2 regions of the [Bacillus] caldolyticus genome follow, and region 1 is predicted to be linked to the other one. Evidence: riboswitches for the same ligand, from Rfam matches in the RefSeq annotation. Region 1 holds a riboswitch; the other holds the start of a gene.
The links. A riboswitch is a leader RNA that binds a small molecule or an ion and turns the genes downstream of it on or off. The one in region 1 is predicted to bind thiamine pyrophosphate.
Positions count from the first base shown of each region.

Region 2: another riboswitch for thiamine pyrophosphate. It lies ahead of thiC (phosphomethylpyrimidine synthase ThiC); the one in region 1 lies ahead of tenA (thiaminase II).

Region 1 covers NZ_CP025074.1:1,348,380-1,357,378, reverse strand. Annotated here, with positions in the region: gene CWI35_RS07115 (class I SAM-dependent rRNA methyltransferase) at 1-615, opposite strand, end outside; TPP riboswitch at 758-865, shown strand; gene tenA (thiaminase II) at 972-1,655, shown strand; gene CWI35_RS07105 (ECF transporter S component) at 1,679-2,269, shown strand; gene CWI35_RS07100 (ABC transporter ATP-binding protein) at 2,284-3,738, shown strand; gene CWI35_RS07095 (energy-coupling factor transporter transmembrane component T family protein) at 3,735-4,517, shown strand; gene tenI (thiazole tautomerase TenI) at 4,534-5,139, shown strand; gene thiO (glycine oxidase ThiO) at 5,143-6,276, shown strand; gene thiS (sulfur carrier protein ThiS) at 6,273-6,476, shown strand; gene CWI35_RS07075 (thiazole synthase) at 6,479-7,246, shown strand; gene CWI35_RS07070 (thiazole biosynthesis adenylyltransferase ThiF) at 7,243-8,268, shown strand; gene CWI35_RS07060 (IS982-like element ISGsp1 family transposase) at 8,630-8,999, opposite strand, start outside.
Region 2 covers NZ_CP025074.1:1,566,393-1,575,391, reverse strand. Annotated here, with positions in the region: gene CWI35_RS08270 (RDD family protein) at 255-668, shown strand; gene CWI35_RS08265 (methyl-accepting chemotaxis protein) at 1,326-2,579, shown strand; TPP riboswitch at 2,715-2,828, shown strand; gene thiC (phosphomethylpyrimidine synthase ThiC) at 3,000-4,688, shown strand; gene CWI35_RS08255 (RNA-guided endonuclease InsQ/TnpB family protein) at 4,918-6,036, shown strand; gene CWI35_RS08250 (aminotransferase class I/II-fold pyridoxal phosphate-dependent enzyme) at 6,646-7,824, shown strand; gene CWI35_RS08245 (thiamine pyrophosphate-binding protein) at 7,821-8,999, shown strand, end outside.

The DNA of each region.
Region 1 (8,999 bases):
CCGTTGGTCGAAGAAAAAGCCGGTTTTTTGTCCGTTTTCAATATCGACGATGTATTTCACGCCGTTTTCCTCGATTTCGATTTCCGTTTCCGCTTCCCCGTACCAAAAGCCTTTTTCTTGTTTGAGACCCTCAAGCTCCCGAACGGACACATCGTTGCGCAAATAAATGGCCCTTGGGGCAAACACGTCAAGCAAGCCGCGCAAAATCCAGTCTTTCCGCCTTTCCATGCCGAGCGCCAAAATTTGCACAACAAGCACATCTTCATATTTGTCGACGATCAATCCGGGCAAAAAGTCGGCTTCGCCATAGACGGCGCGGCAGGAGCGAACGCCGGGAATCATCCGTTCACGGTACGCCCACGCCTGACGGATGCGGTCGATGAAAAAGCGCTCATCGAGTTCATCGTTTGGGTTTTGCGTCAAGACGCGGACGATGATTTGCGAAGCGGGGTTGATATATCCTTTCGCCAGCCAATACCCTTGATGATTGTAAACGTCAACGAAGTCGCCCGGCGCAGCATCGCCTTCGATGCGGTCGACTTCACTTTGAAAAATCCATGGATGCCCTTGCTCAAGCCGTTTTTTCCGTTCTCTTTTCAGGATGACCTTCGCCATCGTTTCCACTCCCATTCCGTCGTCAATTGCTGCGTTTCCATCATAGCGGATTGCAACGCATAGCGCAACGTCGGAGAAAAAAAGATTGACAATCGTTCGTGCCATGGTATGATTAAGTGTAAAGAAAACTGAAAATTGCACCATCATCCACTAGGGGGGCCTTTAGAAAGGCTGAGATCAAAGTGTGCCTTTGAGACCCTTAGCACCTGATCTGGGTAATGCCAGCGTAGGGAAGTGGAGGAGCAGCACAGCAAGGCTAGGCTTTGCCTTGCCAACGTCGCATGCCCACGCCGCTTTCTTTACGCCAATCGGCAAAGGAAGCGGCGTTTTTATTTTGCCAAAAAGGGGGAAAACGAATGTCATTTGCCAAACAATTGCGCCAAGCGGCCGATCCGATCTGGCAGGCGAGTTTCCGCCATCCGTTTGTTCAGGAGCTTGGCCAAGGGACGCTTGCGCGCGAGAAGTTTCGCTATTACGTGATGCAAGATGCCTATTATTTGCGCCATTTTGCCCGCGTGCAGGCGATCGGGGCGGCGAAATCGCCGGATTTGGCGACGACAGCCCGGTTGGCGCACCATGCACAAAGCACGTGCGAAGCCGAGCTGTCTCTGCATGAAACGTTCGCCGAGCTCTTGGGCATTACAGAAGAGGAAAGGGCGGCGTTCATTCCGGCGCCGACGGCGTACGCCTATACGTCGCACATGTACCGCGCGGCGTACGAAGGGCATCTCGGTGATGTTATCGCCGCCATTTTGCCGTGCTACTGGCTGTATTACGAAATTGGCGAGCGCTTGAAAACGTGCCGCCCGAACGATCCGATTTATGAAAAATGGATCGGCACCTACAGTTCGGACTGGTTCCGCTCGCTTGTGGAAGAGCAAATCGCGCGGCTTGACGACATCGCTGACGAGGTCACCGAAGAGGATCGCCATCGGATGAAGCGGCATTTCCTCATCAGCAGCGAATATGAGTACGAGTTTTGGGAGATGGCGTATCGGCTTGAGCAGTGGCCGTCGGCTGAATTGGCGGCGAGCCGTTGACGTGAGACAAGGAGGAGAACAGGATGGAAGTGAAGACAAAAGGGTTAAGATTGGTGGATATTTTAACGACGATCGTCATTGCGATTGTGTTTGGCGTTATTTACAAATTATGGGGACCGCTATATAGCGCGGTGGGAGCAGTAGGGTTTCATCTCGATCAATTCATTTACGGCATGTGGTTTATCGCCTCCTCGCTCGCTTATTTGCTCATTCGCAAGCCAGGGGTGGCGTTGCTCGCGGAGATTGCGGCTTCGTCCGGCGAGCTGATCATGGGATCGCAATGGGGGCTTGAAGTGCTCATTTACGGGGTCGTTCAAGGGCTGTTGGCCGAGCTCGTCTTTGCCGCCTTCCGCTATCGGCGCTTTGATACGTTCGTTGTATCGCTCGGCGCGGTCGGGGCGACGATTGGCTCGCTCATCATGGACTTTTACAAAGGCTATATTGAGGCGCTCGCCCCATGGAATATGGCGCTCTTTTTGCTGGCGCGTTTTATCGGCGCCATCCTCATCTCCGGCGTGCTTGCTGTTTCATTGGCGAAAGCGCTCGAAAAAACTGGAGTGACGCAAATGTGGCGGCCGGCCTCGAAAGACGATTACGATGCATTGAACCGGTAAGGCGGCGAATGGCGATGAAACAAGCAATTGCGATTGATCGGCTGCGCCTGAAATTTCCCGGGAGCGACGGGCTGCTGTTTCGCGACTTGTCGCTTTCGATTGCCGAGGGGGAGAAAGTGCTCCTCCTTGGTCCGTCTGGATGCGGCAAGTCGACATTATTGCAAGTGATGGCTGGCATCATTCCCCGCTCGATTGATGTGCCGATGAAAGCGGAGCGCCTTAAGCGGCCGGAACGGTGGGGCTATGTTTTCCAAGATCCTGATGCGCAATTTTGCATGCCGTATGCGGACGAGGAAATCGCTTTTGCCCTCGAAAATCGAAGTGTGCCGCGCCACGAGATGCCCGTCCGCATCCGTGCCCTGCTGAACCAAGTCGGTTTGGAGATCGCTCCGCATACGGATATTCATACGCTTTCCGGTGGAATGAAGCAGCGATTGGCTCTTGCTTCGGTGCTGGCGCTTGAGCCGGATGTCTTGTTTTTGGATGAGCCGACGGCGCTGCTTGATGAAGAAGGGACGAAGGCGGTATGGCAAACGGTGAAGCAGGTGGGCCGCGGCAAAACGGTCATCATCGTCGAGCATAAAATTGACCATGTGCTCGACTTTGTGGATCGCATTGTCTTGTTCGGCCGCGATGGGCGCATCATCGCCGACGGCGAGGCGAAGGCGGTGTTTTCCGACTATAAAGACGTCATTGCCGCTGAAGGGATTTGGTATCCAGGCGTCTGGGATGACTATGACCGGACGGCAAGGCGGCGAAATCGCCATCAAGGCGAGGAGCTTCTTCGCCTCGCCCGTTTTCGCGGGTTCCGCGGCCGGGAGGCGAAAATCTATGTTCCTGAAGCAACGGTGCACGCCGGCGAATGGATTGCCGTCACCGGAAAAAACGGCGCCGGTAAAAGCACGTTGCTGCACGCGCTTATGCAACTCATCCGCACGGACGGAGAGTATATGCTGCTAGGCGCCGACATCAAGCGGCAACACCCGCTTTACCGCCATATTGCGTTCGTTTTCCAAAATCCGGAATGGCAATTTGTCGCCCATTCCGTTCGCGAAGAGCTCGCCTACTCGCTTCGGCTTGAGAGGCGGCCGAAAGAGGAAATTGAGGGAATCGTCGACCGTCTGTTGCGTGAATTTGACCTTGTTGAGCAGCAAGACCAGCACCCGTACCAACTGTCGGTCGGACAAAAGCGGCGGTTGAGCGTCGCCGCTTCGATCGTCGCCGGCCAGCGCCTCTTTTTGCTTGATGAGCCGACATTTGGGCAAGATGCAAAAAATACGTTCGCGTTGCTCGAAATGCTTGAAGCATACCGTGAACAAGGGGCGGCGATCATGATGGTTACACATGACGAACAAATCGTCCGCCGCTTTGCGACGAGACAGTGGGTGATTGAAGATGGGGCGCTCGTTCGGGACGAACGGCTTGACATCCGAGAGCCGGTGTTGGCGGAAGGTGGGGCAGGGCGATGAAATGGGAGGTTCGCTGCCGCGAGACATGGCTTCATGAGACGAACCCGAGTTTGAAGCTCATTGTGCTTGTCGTGCTCTTTTTCGCTGTGTTGTTCATTCATAACCCGAACGTGCTGATTAACGTTTCGCTCGCTCTCTTCGTTTTGTTTTGCTTTGGCACCGGCTATCCGGCGAATGTGTTGTTTTGGCTGTTTTTGCCGTTTTTCCTCGTGTTTGTTTCGACGGCTTCATCGATGATGATGTTTGGCGAGGGAACGACGACATGGGTTCGCTGGGGGCTCATCCATGTTACAGCGGAAAGTTTTTGGCGCGGGGTGCACATCGGGTTTCGCGCTTTGGCGCTTGGGCTTCTCGGATTGATTTTTTCGCTGACGACCCGGCCGGTTCCGTTGTTTTATTCGCTCATGCAGCAGTTGAGACTGAAGCCAAAGTATGCGTACAGTTTTTTGGCGGCCGTTCGCCTATTGCCGATTATGCTTGAAGAGTTTCAGGCGATCCGCTATGCGTTAACAGTGCGCGGCGTGCCGAATAAGGGCGTCCTCAGCAAAGTGAAGCGCTACGCCATTCCGCTGTTGTCGCAAAGCATCCGCCGCGCCCAGCGCATCGCCGTGGCGATGGAAGCGAAACAATTTTCCGGCAGCGGGCGGCGCACGTTTTATTATGAAATCGGGTTCGGCAAATATGATATTTGGCTTGTCGCCTTGTTTGCCGCTTTGATGTTCGCCGCCTACTATGTCGGTGTTCATTATCCGTATATTTCTATAAGCGATGTACGGTAGAAAGAAAGGGATGGCGATGGGGGTTCTCCATTTCGTTTCCACCGGGCGTCAGACGGTTGACGAATTTGCCGCGATTTGTGCGCACACCCATCCGTATGCCGACCTGATTCATATTCGCGAAAAAGGGAAGACGGCGCGTGAAGTGGCGGCGTTTGTCGCGGCACTGCTTCGCGTCGGGGTGCCGCTGCAAAAAATCATCGTCAATGACCGGGTTGATGTCGCCGCTGTCTACGGTGTCAAAGGTGTGCAGCTTGCTTATCACAGCCTGCCGGTGCGCGCCGTCCGCCGCTCGTTTCCGGACTTGACGGTTGGTTGCTCGGTGCACGGGTCGGAGGAGGCGAAACAGGCCGAACAGGATGGCGCTCACTTTTGTTTGTATGGCCATATTTTTCCGACGGACAGCAAGCCCGGTTTGCCGCCGCGCGGTCTGGACTCGCTTGCGGAAATCGCGGCCGCCGTGTCCATTCCAGTCATCGCCATTGGCGGCATTCACGCCGGCAACGCTCGTCGGGTGCTGGAAGCGGGCGCAGCCGGGGTGGCAGTATTGTCGGCTGTTTTTTTCGCTGCTGACCCCGTTGCTGAGGCTAAACGGCTGGCAGACATCGTGAAAGGGAGGGGATAGGGGATGACGCATCGGTATGACGTCGCCATCGTCGGCGGCGGGGTGATTGGGGCGGCCATCGGTTTTGAGCTCGCCAAGCGGCGGCATCGCGTCGCCATTTTTGAAAAAGGAACGATGGGAAGCGGGGCGTCAAGCGCGGCAGCCGGCATGCTTGGGGCGCAATCCGAGTTTTCGACGTCAAGCCCGCTTGTGCCGCTTGCCTTGCAAAGCCGAGCTCTCATGCCGGCCTTGGCTGAAGAGCTGAGGGAGAGGACCGGCATCGATATCGGCCTTGTCGAAAAAGGATTGATCAAACTAGCGACAACGGAAGAGGAAGCAGACGATCTCTATCGCCATTATACATTTTGGCGGGGCATAGGCGAACCGGTGCAGTGGCTCACGAAAGGGGAGGCGCTTGAAATGGAGCCGCGTCTTGCGGCGGAAGCGCTTGCCGGCGCGATGTACATCCCTGGCGATGGGCAAGTGAGCGCTCCAGATTTGGCCGCCGCTCTTGCCTATGCCGCCGCCTCCGCCGGCGCTTGTCTGTACGAGTATACGGAAGTGTTCGACATCCGTTCCGACAGCAGTGGGCATGTGTTAGACACAACAGGCGGGACGTTTGCCGCCGAGGCGGTCGTCATCGCTTCCGGCGCTTGGGCGGCGCGGCTCGGCGCGCGGGTCGGGCTTTCGCTTTCCGTTTATCCGGTCAAAGGAGAATGCGTCATGGTGCGCGCCCCGGTTCCGTTGTTGCAAACGACTGTATTTGCGAAAAACGGCTGCTACATCGTTCCGAAATCAGGAAACCGGCTGCTCATCGGAGCGACGTCCACGCCCGGCACGTTCGATCGACGTGTATCGGCCGGTGGGGTGATGAACTTGCTTCACCGCGCCGCCCACCTTGTTCCGGACATCGAACAGGCGGAATGGGTGGCATCATGGAGCGGCATTCGGCCGCAGACCGAAGACGGCTTGCCTTATCTAGGCGAGCATCCGGAGCGGCGCGGCTTATTCGTCGCTGCCGGACATTACCGGAACGGCATTTTGCTCAGCCCATTGACCGGTCTGCTTGTCGCCGACTTAGTGGAGCGGAAAGAGACGGCGTTTGATCTTGCGCCATTTTCGTTGACACGCCATATCGGAAAGGTGGGGGTGGAATGACGTTAGTGATTAACGGGGAGACGGTCGCCGTGCCCGACGAGGTGAAAACGGTGGGCGATTTGCTTGCCCATTTCCGGCTTGAGAACAAGCTTTGCATCGTCGAAGTCAATGTCCGCATCATCCAAAAACATGAGTATGGGACGACGGTGCTATGCGATGGTGATCGCGTGGAAATCGTTCATTTTGTAGGAGGCGGTTGATGATGTTGAAAATTGGCCCATATGAATTTTCTTCGCGGCTGTTGCTCGGCACGGGCAAATATCCGAGCTTGGACGTGCAAAAAGAAGCGGTGGAAGCATCAGGGGCGGAAATTTTAACGTTCGCCGTCCGGCGGATGAACATCTTTTCCCCGGAGCAGCCGAACTTTTTAGAGCAGCTCGATTTAAGCAAATATAAGCTTTTGCCGAACACCGCCGGGGCGAAAACGGCCGAAGAAGCGGTGCGCATCGCCCGACTCGCCAAGGCATCCGGATTGTGTGATATGATAAAAGTAGAAGTGATCGGCTGCGACAAAACGCTCCTCCCAGACCCGATCGAGACGTTGAAAGCGGCGGAAATGCTGCTTGAGGAAGGGTTTATCGTGTTGCCGTACACATCCGATGATGTCGTGCTGGCGAAGCGGCTAGAGGAGCTTGGCTGCCATGCGATCATGCCGGGCGCCTCGCCGATCGGGTCTGGGCAAGGCATCATCAATCCGCTCAATTTGAGCTTTATCATTGAGCAGGCGAACGTGCCGGTCATTGTCGACGCCGGCATCGGTGGACCGGCGGACGCGGCGCTGGCGATGGAGCTTGGCGCGGATGGGGTGCTCTTGAACACCGCTGTTTCCGGCGCGGCCGATCCAGTGAAAATGGCGAAAGCGATGAAGCTGGCGGTGGAAGCGGGCCGGCTCGGCTATGAAGCCGGACGCATCCCGAAAAAACGGTACGCGTCAGCGAGCAGTCCAACGGAAGGAATGAGTGTTGTTTGAACGAACGGTATTCCCGGCAGCAACTATTTGCACCGATTGGCGAGGAAGGGCAAAAGAAAATACGGGGAAAGCATGTCGTGTTAGTCGGCGCCGGAGCGCTCGGCACAGGCAACGCCGAAGCGCTCGTTCGCGCCGGCATCGGCAAATTGACAATCATTGACCGCGATTACGTCGAATGGAGCAATTTGCAACGCCAGCAACTGTACAGCGAAGCGGATGCGAAGGAGCGGCTGCCAAAGGCGATCGCCGCCAAACGGCGCCTTGAACAAATCAACAGCGAGGTTGAGATCGAGGCCATTGTCGGCGACGCCGGCCCAGAAGAATTGGAAACGATCGCCCTCAAGCAACGCCCTGACTTATGGATCGATGCGACAGATAATTTTGATACGCGCCTTGTCCTCAATGACGTTGCCTACAAGTACAACATTCCGTGGATTTATGGCGCTTGTGTCGGCAGTTACGGTTTAAGCTGCGCCTTCATTCCGAACCGCACGCCTTGTTTGTATTGCTTGCTTGAAACGGTGCCGCAAGGGGGATTGACGTGCGATACGGCCGGCATTATCAGCCCAGCGGTGCAAATGGTTGTCAGCTATCAGATGGCTGAGGCGTTAAAAATTTTAGTGGAGGACTGGTCGGCGCTCCGCGGCAAGCTCGTTTCGTTTGACCTTTGGACGAACGAATACGCCTCCATTCGCATTGACGGGGTGAAAAAGGACGGTTGCCCGACGTGCGGACGTCATCCATCTTATCCGTTTCTTTCCTATGAACAACGGACAAAGACTGCCGTCTTGTGCGGGCGCGATTCTGTGCAAATCCGTCCGCCTGCCCCGCGCCAGTACGACTTGAATGAATTGGCGGAGCTGTTTCGCCGCCAAGGGCTTCAAGCGGAAGCGAACCCGTATCTTGTCTCCGTTTCGCTCGGCGACAAGCGATTGGTTGTCTTTCGCGACGGCCGTGCGCTTGTGCACGGCACGAAAGACGTGCAGGAGGCAAAGGCGATCTATTACCGCTATTTAGGTTGAAACGAGGGAAAATGAAATAAGGGCGTCCATTGATGGGAGGACGCCCTTGTTTTGTTCATCAAACTGTCAAAAAGACACCCTTCTCCTCCCTGCTTTTCCCGCCGGCAATATGGTACGATGAAAGAGGGGAAGAAAAGGGAGGGGAAGACGAATGGCCGAGTGGTCGGTGACATTCAACATTGCCTCATTGCTTGTTCTTGTGTATTTGATTGGTTCCTGTTGGCTTGAATCATGATGCGCCTCGGTTCATCCGGCGCATTTTTCTTTTTGGTTGTCTGGATTTATATGGAAGGACAACTCGCCAGCTATAGTCAGTTGGCGAAAAATTTGTTATATTTAAACCCGTGGTGCTAGTTGAGCGTCAGCGCTCAACCAGCCCTAGTGTGACCAAGGAATAAGCCAACAAGATGCCATCGAGTGCCACTTCAAACCCGGCAATGGAATTCGCTCGAATGTCGGTGATCCGGTATTGGTCTACGAGAATCGAAAACACCGTCTCGATGACTTTGCGTTTTTTCCTGATCCATTCTTCCCATGCCTTGGATGGGCCGTGCTTTTGATTGTGTCGAGACGGTGTCCAGAACGCGGCTTGGTGTTCTTCGTACAGCTTTTCTCGAAGAGCGTGGCTGATGTACCCTTTGTCCCCAAAGTTGTAGGGATGAGGGATTTGAGTCATCACCGTTTCAGCGGCTTTGACGTCGTGGCAGGACGCTTCCGTCACGACATAGCCC
Region 2 (8,999 bases), 220 kb from region 1:
CGATCCGCTTCACAAGCTGCTTTTTCTTTATGTATGAAACGGCACGGCAGCCAACTGTGTCTCGGTTGCAAAAATGGCCTTTTGGGCTATCTTTTTTACGAATCGTGAAAAGACGCATTCACTCCTGCCGCCCAATAATGGCGGCAAACACCAAACTATAGTATAGATTCCTTTCCACAATTCAGGTTAAAATAAAGACAATTACGCTGTTGATTGCGAATACAATATAGAAAAGGCAACAGGAGGGAAGACATATGGCGGTGACGAATCCGGCTGGATTTTGGAAGCGGCTGTTGGCTAACTTGTTGGATGCGATTGTCGTTGGCATTCCGATTTCGATCATCGGCTATTTCATCACTGGCAGTTGGGAAACGAACTGGTTTACGTCATTAGCGAACATCCTTTACGCATTAATCGTTCCGGCTGTTTGGTACGGATATACGGTCGGCAAGCGGATGCTTGGCATCCGGATTGCGAAAGTCAACGGCGGAAAAGTTGGGGTCGGCACGATGTTTTTGCGCTCGTTCGTTGGCGGACTCGTATACTTTATCACGTTTGGCATTGGTCTCATTATTAGTGCGATTATGGTAGCTGCAAGAGAAGACAAACGGTCGATTCACGATTTTATCGCTGGGACGTATGTGACAACGGAAAAACCGACGGTGTAAAGCAGAAAACAGCAGGGGGTGTCCCAAGAGGGTCGGGACGCCTTTTCTTATCTTTCGTGACGGATCATCAACGATCAAAAGAATGACGCTTTTGAGTGGGGCCTTGTTGTTTTTTAGAAGGCCGGTGAAAAAAGGCTGTCGCACGCCAATCAGCGGCATTTCTCCAAAAAATGAAAGTTGATTTCTCAATGTTTCTCAAATGAAAAAACGACCGGGATCAGCCGCGTTTTTCACTAAATCATCAGCCCTTTAGAGGGCTGGTGAAAAACGACCGATTTCGCCGAACCCGTTGCTTTCGGCTGAAAGAGAAGCGTTGATTTTACAGGACTTCTCAATTTGAGAAGAGATTCCGTTTTCCGCGGCTTTTCACTAAATCACCAGCCTTTTAGAAGGCTGGCGATTTAAGAGGGAATATTGCTCTTCAACACTGTTGTTCAAATTGAAAAGTCTTGCGGCGCCACAACTTAATTCCTTGCGATTTCTCCCAAACCGAGCGAATCCGTTGTTTTTCACCAGCCTTTTAGACTAGAAAATCTTTGCAAATCCACACATTCATGATTATGGCCAGGAAGGAAAATGAATGATCATTCACGAATCTATTTAAGCGGTGAAGATAAAGAAAAGACGATTGCATAATGGAAAAGGAGGAGAACGACTTTGTCTTTATCCAGTTATATTATCCGCACAATGTTCGTTGTCATTCCTGGCACAGCGGCGATCGGCATGGCCACATGCCTGGTCAACGGCATTCGCGGGGCGGCATTTTGGTGGACGCTTGTTGCTACGGTGCTGTTTGGCGCGATGCTCGGCTTCGTTTCGGCAACGCTCAACTATCGACGGTTTGTTGCCCCGATTGCCGTTATTAACGAACATTTAGGCAAGATGACAGGCGGAGATTTGACGGTGCGCATACCTCTTGATCGCGTCCAGCAGCTGCGGCCGATTGCGGCGTCGTTAAACGATATGGCAAACGCTTGGCAAAGTGTGATGGGGCAAGTCCAACATCATGCCGAAGAAGTAGCGCAATATTCTCAGCAGCTTGCCGCCGTCGCCGAACAGACGACGAAAGCGACAGAGCAAATTGCGACAACGATGGAAACGCTTGCGGCAAGTGCGGAGGAACAGGCCGATGCTGTCCGCACCACCGCCGCGTCCGTGCATGATATTTCCCAAACATTGAGCGACGTCGCTTGCCATACGAAAGATGTGGCGCACCGCGCCGAGAAAACGTCGGCGAAAGCAGAGGACGGCAAGCAGTCAATCGGACAAATGTCCGAGCAAATGCAGTTCATTTACGATCATGTGCAAACGCTCGGCCAGGTGGTGAAAGGGCTTGGGGAGCGCTCCAACGAGATTGGACAGATTACGGAAGCGATCACCGGCATTGCGTCGCAGACGAATTTGTTGGCGCTCAATGCGGCGATCGAAGCGGCGCGCGCCGGCGAGCAAGGGAAAGGGTTTGCGGTTGTCGCGGACGAAGTGAGGAAGCTCGCAGAACAATCAGCGCGCTCAGCGCAACAAATTTCCGAGCTGATCGGTTACATTCAAGAAGAAACGAAGCGGGCAGTTGCGTCTGCCGAACAGGTGATCGCCGAAGTGGCGAAAGGATTGAACGTTGCGGCGGCATGCGGCCAATCATTTGCCCATATCCGCGAGGAGGTCGGCCAAGTGAGCAAACAAATTGGACAAGTATCGTCCGCCATCGAGCAAATGACGGAGCATGCTCGTCAAGTGAACGACGCACTCCAACAGATGACCAATATTGTCGAACAGTCAGCGTCTGGTGCGGCCAACGTATCGGCAGCGACCCAGGAACAAATGGCTTCCGTCGAGGAAATCGCCTCTTCGTCGACATCGCTCGGTCAGATGGCGGACGAGATGCGGGCAATGCTGAAGAAATTTTCTGTGTGAGTGAGGAAAAGGACGCTTTCTTCGAGAAAGAGGGGCTTTCAAACGACGTGTGGGAGTCAACGTTTGGAATAAAATGGTTTGCATCTTTGCCAATTGCCTGATAAAATAAAAAAAGTCAGTCATCATTGTGATACGCTTATCTGCTAGGGGAGTCCGAGAGCCGGGCTGAGAAAAGAACGCGATGAAGTTCTTTGACCCTTTGAACCTGATCTGGGTCATGCCAGCGTAGGGAAGCAGGCAGCGGGAACAGATGGACGTGTCTTGTTCATTTGGCCTTTTGCCTTCGATCAGGTTCCGGTGTCGGAACCTGTTTTTATTTTGAATCGGCCGCCATCGCCTATTCTCGTGTTTGCCCCGCTTCAGACGGTGTGGCTTCAGATCTGATTTTTCATCATTTTATGTTGAAAGGGGAAGCCACGCATGGAAAACATCCGCTCGTTTATGTCGTTTCCGGAAAGCCGCAAAGTGTACATCGAAGGGTCGCGCCCGGATGTGCGCGTGCCGATGAGAGAAATTGCTTTATCGCCAACGAAAACGCCGCAAGGAATGGTGGAAAACAAACCGGTGCGTGTCTACGATACGACGGGCCCGTATACGGATCCCGATTTTGAACCGGACGTGGAGAAAGGCTTGCCTCCTCTTCGTCGCCGCTGGATTGTCGAGCGCGGCGATGTGGAGGAAATGGAGCGGTCTTCTGTTGCGATCCAACGTTCGCTTCCGTTTGTGCGCCGTCCATTGAGGGCAAAGCCCGGAAAAACAGTGACACAAATGCATTACGCCAAACGGGGGATCATTACGCCAGAAATGGAGTTTGTCGCGATTCGTGAACAAATCGATCCAGAAATTGTCCGCCAAGAAGTCGCCGCTGGTCGGGCCATTATTCCGGCCAATATTAACCATCCAGAGAGCGAACCGATGATCATCGGACGTCGTTTCCATGTGAAAATTAATGCCAATATCGGCAACTCGGCTGTTTCTTCATCGATTGAAGACGAAGTGGAAAAATTGCTTTGGGCAGTGCGTTGGGGCGCCGATACGGTCATGGATTTATCGACCGGCAAACACATTCATGAAACGCGCGAGTACATCATCCGCAATTCGCCGGTCCCCGTGGGAACGGTGCCGATTTATCAGGCGCTCGAAAAGGTAGGAGGGGTGCCGGAGAAGCTGACATGGGACGTGTACCGCGAGACGCTCATCGAGCAGGCTGAACAAGGAGTCGACTACATGACGATCCACGCCGGTGTGCGGCTTCATTACATTCCGCTCACCGCCAACCGGACGACCGGAATTGTCTCGCGCGGCGGCTCGATCATCGCCCAATGGTGTTTGGCCCACCATGAAGAAAACTTTTTGTATACGCATTTTGAAGAAATCTGCGAGATTTTGAAACAATACGATGTCGCGATCTCCCTTGGCGACGGCTTGCGCCCCGGCTCCATCGCCGATGCGAACGATGAGGCGCAGTTTGCGGAACTCAAGACGCTCGGCGAGCTGACGAAAATCGCCTGGAAGCATGATGTGCAGGTGATGATCGAAGGACCGGGGCACATTCCGATGCATAAAATTCGCGAAAATGTCGAGCGGGAACAGGAAATTTGTCATGGAGCGCCGTTTTATACGTTAGGGCCGCTTGTCACCGACATCGCGCCCGGGTATGACCATATTACGTCAGCGATTGGCGCCGCCATCATTGGCGCTTATGGAACGGCGATGCTTTGTTACGTAACGCCCAAAGAACATTTAGGGTTGCCGAATAAAGAGGACGTACGCGCCGGGGTCGTGGCCTATAAAATCGCCGCCCATGCGGCTGATCTGGCAAAAGGGCATCCAGCCGCTCAGCAGCGTGACGACGCGCTCTCGAAAGCGCGCTTTGAATTTCGTTGGAACGATCAGTTCAATTTATCCCTCGATCCGGAACGGGCCCGCGAGTATCATGATGAAACATTGCCGGCTGAGGCGGCGAAAACGGCCCATTTTTGCTCGATGTGCGGGCCGAAATTTTGTTCCATGAACATTTCACATGAACTGCAACGGAAAATCAAAGAGGAGGGGATGAAAGAAAAAGCGCAACAATTTATTCGGCAAGGGTCGTCGCTGTATCAATGACAAGAAGCGGGCTGCGATGCTCGGCATGGTGGAGAGGATACGGAAGTTCGATCAACGGAAAAAGCATGAGCTGGAAAACGCTCGGTGCTGATCGAAGCAGCGGAGGGGTGCGAACGTTCATCGTCTTTGGCGAGGAGACCCCCACTTCAACGACCAAAGGGAGTAAGTGGGGGAGGAATCGCTTTTTTTGTGTTTTTGTATCACTTTTAGTGAAAGAGAGGTGAGACAAATGGACATGACGTTAACAGCCAAAATAAAAATTTACCCAACAGCGGAACAAGCAGAAGTATTGAAAGCCACCCTTTCCGCTTATCGACAAGCGTGCAACGCTGTGTCTGTTGTGATTTTTGACACAAAAGTGCTTGCACAAGCCAAGTTACACGACATGACCTATCGTCTACTTCGATCAAACTACGCTTTGCGTTCGCAAATGGCGCAATCTGTGATTAAAACGGTGATCGCTAGATACCGCTCCCTAAAAAGCAATGGTCACGAATGGACATTGGTTCGCTTTAAAAAGCCTGAATATGATCTCGTTTGGAATCGAGATTACTCCATTGTTCAAGGGTTATTTTCTGTCAATACGCTAGAAGGACGAATCAAAGTGTCATTCGAACCAAAAGGCATGGAACCATATTTTGATGGCTCATGGACGTTTGGCACAGCCAAACTCGTCTACAAGCATAACAAATTCTTTTTGCACATCCCCATGACCAAAACAATTCCAACCGTAGATGAACACAACATTCGCCAAGTGGTCGGTGTCGATGTAGGGGTTAACTTTCTTGCAGTAGCTTATGATTCGCAAGGGAAAACTATCTTTTTTAACGGACGAAAAATCAAGCATATGCGTGCCAAGTACAAACGAATGCGAAAAACCCTCCAGCAAAAAGGGACGGCTTCTGCGCGTCGGAAGTTGAAAACAATCGGACAACGAGAAAACCGTTGGATGACGGATGTGAACCATGCTGTCACGAAGGCACTCGTTCGTCAATATGGGGAACGTACCCTTTTTGTATTAGAAGATTTAACAGGCATTCGTGAAAAAACAGAACGTGTACGTATCCATGACCGATATGAAACCGTATCGTGGGCTTTCTATCAGTTCCGTCAAATGTTAGAGTATAAGGCACGTTTGCATGGGTCAAAAGTGATTGTGGTTGCTCCGCATTACACCTCTTTGACATGTCCAAAGTGTGGTCATACGGAAAAAGCCAATCGAAAGAAACGTACACACACCTTTTGTTGTCGAACATGCGGATATACCTCAAACGATGACCGCATTGGTGCCATGAACCTTCAACGAAAAGGAATAGAGTACATCGTTGAAGGAACGACACAGGCATGACCTGCGTCGTTGGGCAGTTGTCAACCTGCCCCTGATGCAACCCCAAGTCAAGGAAGGAGGACCAAGTCCGCTCGCACTTCTGGGGAGTTGCAAGCCCCCACTTCAAGCGTTAGCGAAGTGGGGGTAGTTGACCGCCCCTCTTGTTTGTTGTGCAAATTGGTCCGGTTCCTTATTATTTTAAAAATATATAATTTTTAAAAAATATATTTACAAATCGTTTCGGATTGATTATGATAATGGCATAAGGTGCAAATTTCTAGTCATAGAATGATCATGCGGGGAAAACTGCGCAGTCTATCGCGGCGCCTTCGCCGGCGCTTCGCTTCCATAGACAGCGGCCAGTTGCGTCATCGAACCGTGGATGATGCCGGCCGCTTCTTTTTATGGCGAAAGGGCCGGGTTTCAGAAGGTTGATCGCGTTTTTCTAGCAGCTTAGTGAAAAAATAACCACTTCTCCTGCATCGACCGCTTTTCGAGAAAAAAGATTTTGATGATGTCTTGATGTGAGAAAGCCATTGGTATGATAGGCTGCTTCTTGAACGTGAGACGGGCATGAGGGTGATGGGCGTGCGCATAAACTGAAACGAAGGGCCATGAGGAGGGATGGGATTGAACACATTTTCCGATATTGTGCAGACGATGCCGCCATATTTGTTCTCCCGATTTCAGAAGAAAAAAGAAGAATTGCTAAAGCTCGGGGTCGATGTCATTGATTTAGGGATCGGCGCCCCCGATTTGCCGCCCCCTTCCTTTGTCATCGAAGCGTTGAAAGAAGCGCTCGATGCGCCAGAACACTATACGTATTCGCCGTATGGCGGCTGCAGGGAGTATCGGGAAGCGGTCGCGCGTTTTTATGAACGGGAATATGGCGTCAAGCTCGATCCGGAGACCGAGGTGTTGGCGTTAATCGGCTCGAAAGAAGGAATCGTCCATTTGCTGCAAGCCGTTCTCAATCCCGGCGAGCTCGCCTTAGTGCCTGATCCGGGCTATCCCGTCTATCGGACGGCCGTCCATTTTGCCCGCGGCCAGAGCCTATCGCTGCCGCTCGATGCGCAACATGGTTATATTCCTCGGTTTGATGCGCTTCCCTCGTCCGTTTATGACCAAGCGAAAATCATGTTTCTCAATTATCCGAGCAATCCGACGGCCGCCGCTGTCGATTTGGATGTATTTGCCGAAGCCGTTTCACTTGCCCGTCAGCACCAGATGTTCATTGCTCATGATGCGGCCTACTCGTTCGTGACGTTTGCCGGTTTTCAAGCGCCGAGCATTTTGCAGGTGGACGGGGCAAAGGAAGTGGCGGTGGAATTTGGATCGTTGTCCAAAAGCTATAACATGGCCGGCTGCCGCATCGGATACGTAGTCGGAAACCGGGACATGATTCGAGCGCTTTCGGTGATCAAGAGCAACACGGATACGTGCCAGTTTATTCCGATCCAGAAGGCGGCGATGGCCGCTTTGACGAACGGACGGACGTTTATTCGAGAAAATAGCCGCATTTATGAACAACGCATGAATATGATGGTCGAGAGACTTCGAGAACTGGGCATCGACGTGCAGCGGCCGAAAGCGACCTTTTTCTTGTGGATCCCGGTCTATGACGGATACTCGTCCGAACGATTTGCCGCCAAACTGCTGGAAGAAGCGGGAGTCATCGTAACACCGGGAACAGCGTTTGGATCCGCAGGGGAAGGATATGTCCGCGTATCGCTGTCAGCGCCGATGGAGCGTCTGCAGCAAGCCGTTGAACGATGGAAGCAAGTGGATTGGGAGGAATCGGCGCGATGAAGAGAACGATGCGTCACATCACGGTGGCTCAAGCCATCGTCGAATGTTTCAAACAGGAACAAATCCGTTATGTGTTTGGTGTGCCGGGGGAAAGTTATTTGCCCCTGCTTGATGCCATCTATGATGAGCCATCCATCGAGTTCATCTCCGCCCGCCATGAAGGGGGTGCTTCCTTTATGGCGGAAGGGTATGCGAAAGCGTCGCGGAAGTGCGGCGTCGTGCTGGCTACAAGGGCGGTTGGCGGGGCGAACTTAACGATCGGCGTCCATACCGCCAGGCAAGATTCCACTCCGATGGTCGTGTTTTTGGGGCAAGTGAACAGCCGCTTCCTAGGACGTGAAGGATTTCAGGAAGTCGATATGGAAGCGTTTTTTCGTCCGATCGCAAAATGGGTGGTCGAAATTCGCGAAGCCGAGCGGGTGCCAGAGCTGGTGCAACGGGCGTTTCGCACCGCGAAAACAGGGCGGCCCGGCCCCGTCGTCGTTTCACTGCCAGAAGATGTATTTTCCAAAACGATAACGGAAGCAGTGATGGCCGAGACCTATGTGCCGAAGCCGGCCCCAAGGCAAGAGGATATACGGAATATAAAGGAGCGGCTCGAGCGCGCCAAAAGGCCGCTCGTGATTGCCGGCGGCGGCGTCAAATGGTCGGGAGCCGAGCAGCTGCTGCGCTTATGGGCGGAAAAGTATGCACTTCCAGTCATGGCGGCGTTCCGGAGGCATGATGTGTTTCCCCACAACCATCCGTGCTATGTCGGCCACCTAGGCCTAGGGACGCCGAAAGAGGTCATGGAAACGGCTGAGCAGGCCGATGTGGTGATTGCGTTGGGGACGCGGCTGTCGGAAGTGACGACGCAAGATTACCGTTTGCTATCTCCAACGCAGACGCTGATTCATATCGATATTGACAGCGATGGGCTCGGAAAAGTGTATGCACCGGATATCGCGGTTTGGGCTGACTGTCGGGAAGCGCTGTCCCGTTTGCTCGATATCGCGGTGCAGCCGTCTTGGCAGGAATGGGCGGCTGAACGGAGGGAACGGTACGAACAAACGGCCGCGCTGCCGCTTGAAAAACGAACTCTCCATGAAGCGGTCATGGCGAGTTTAGGTCACCATTTGCCGAAAAATGCGGTCATTACGAACGATGCTGGGAATTTCGCCGGTTGGCTTCACGCC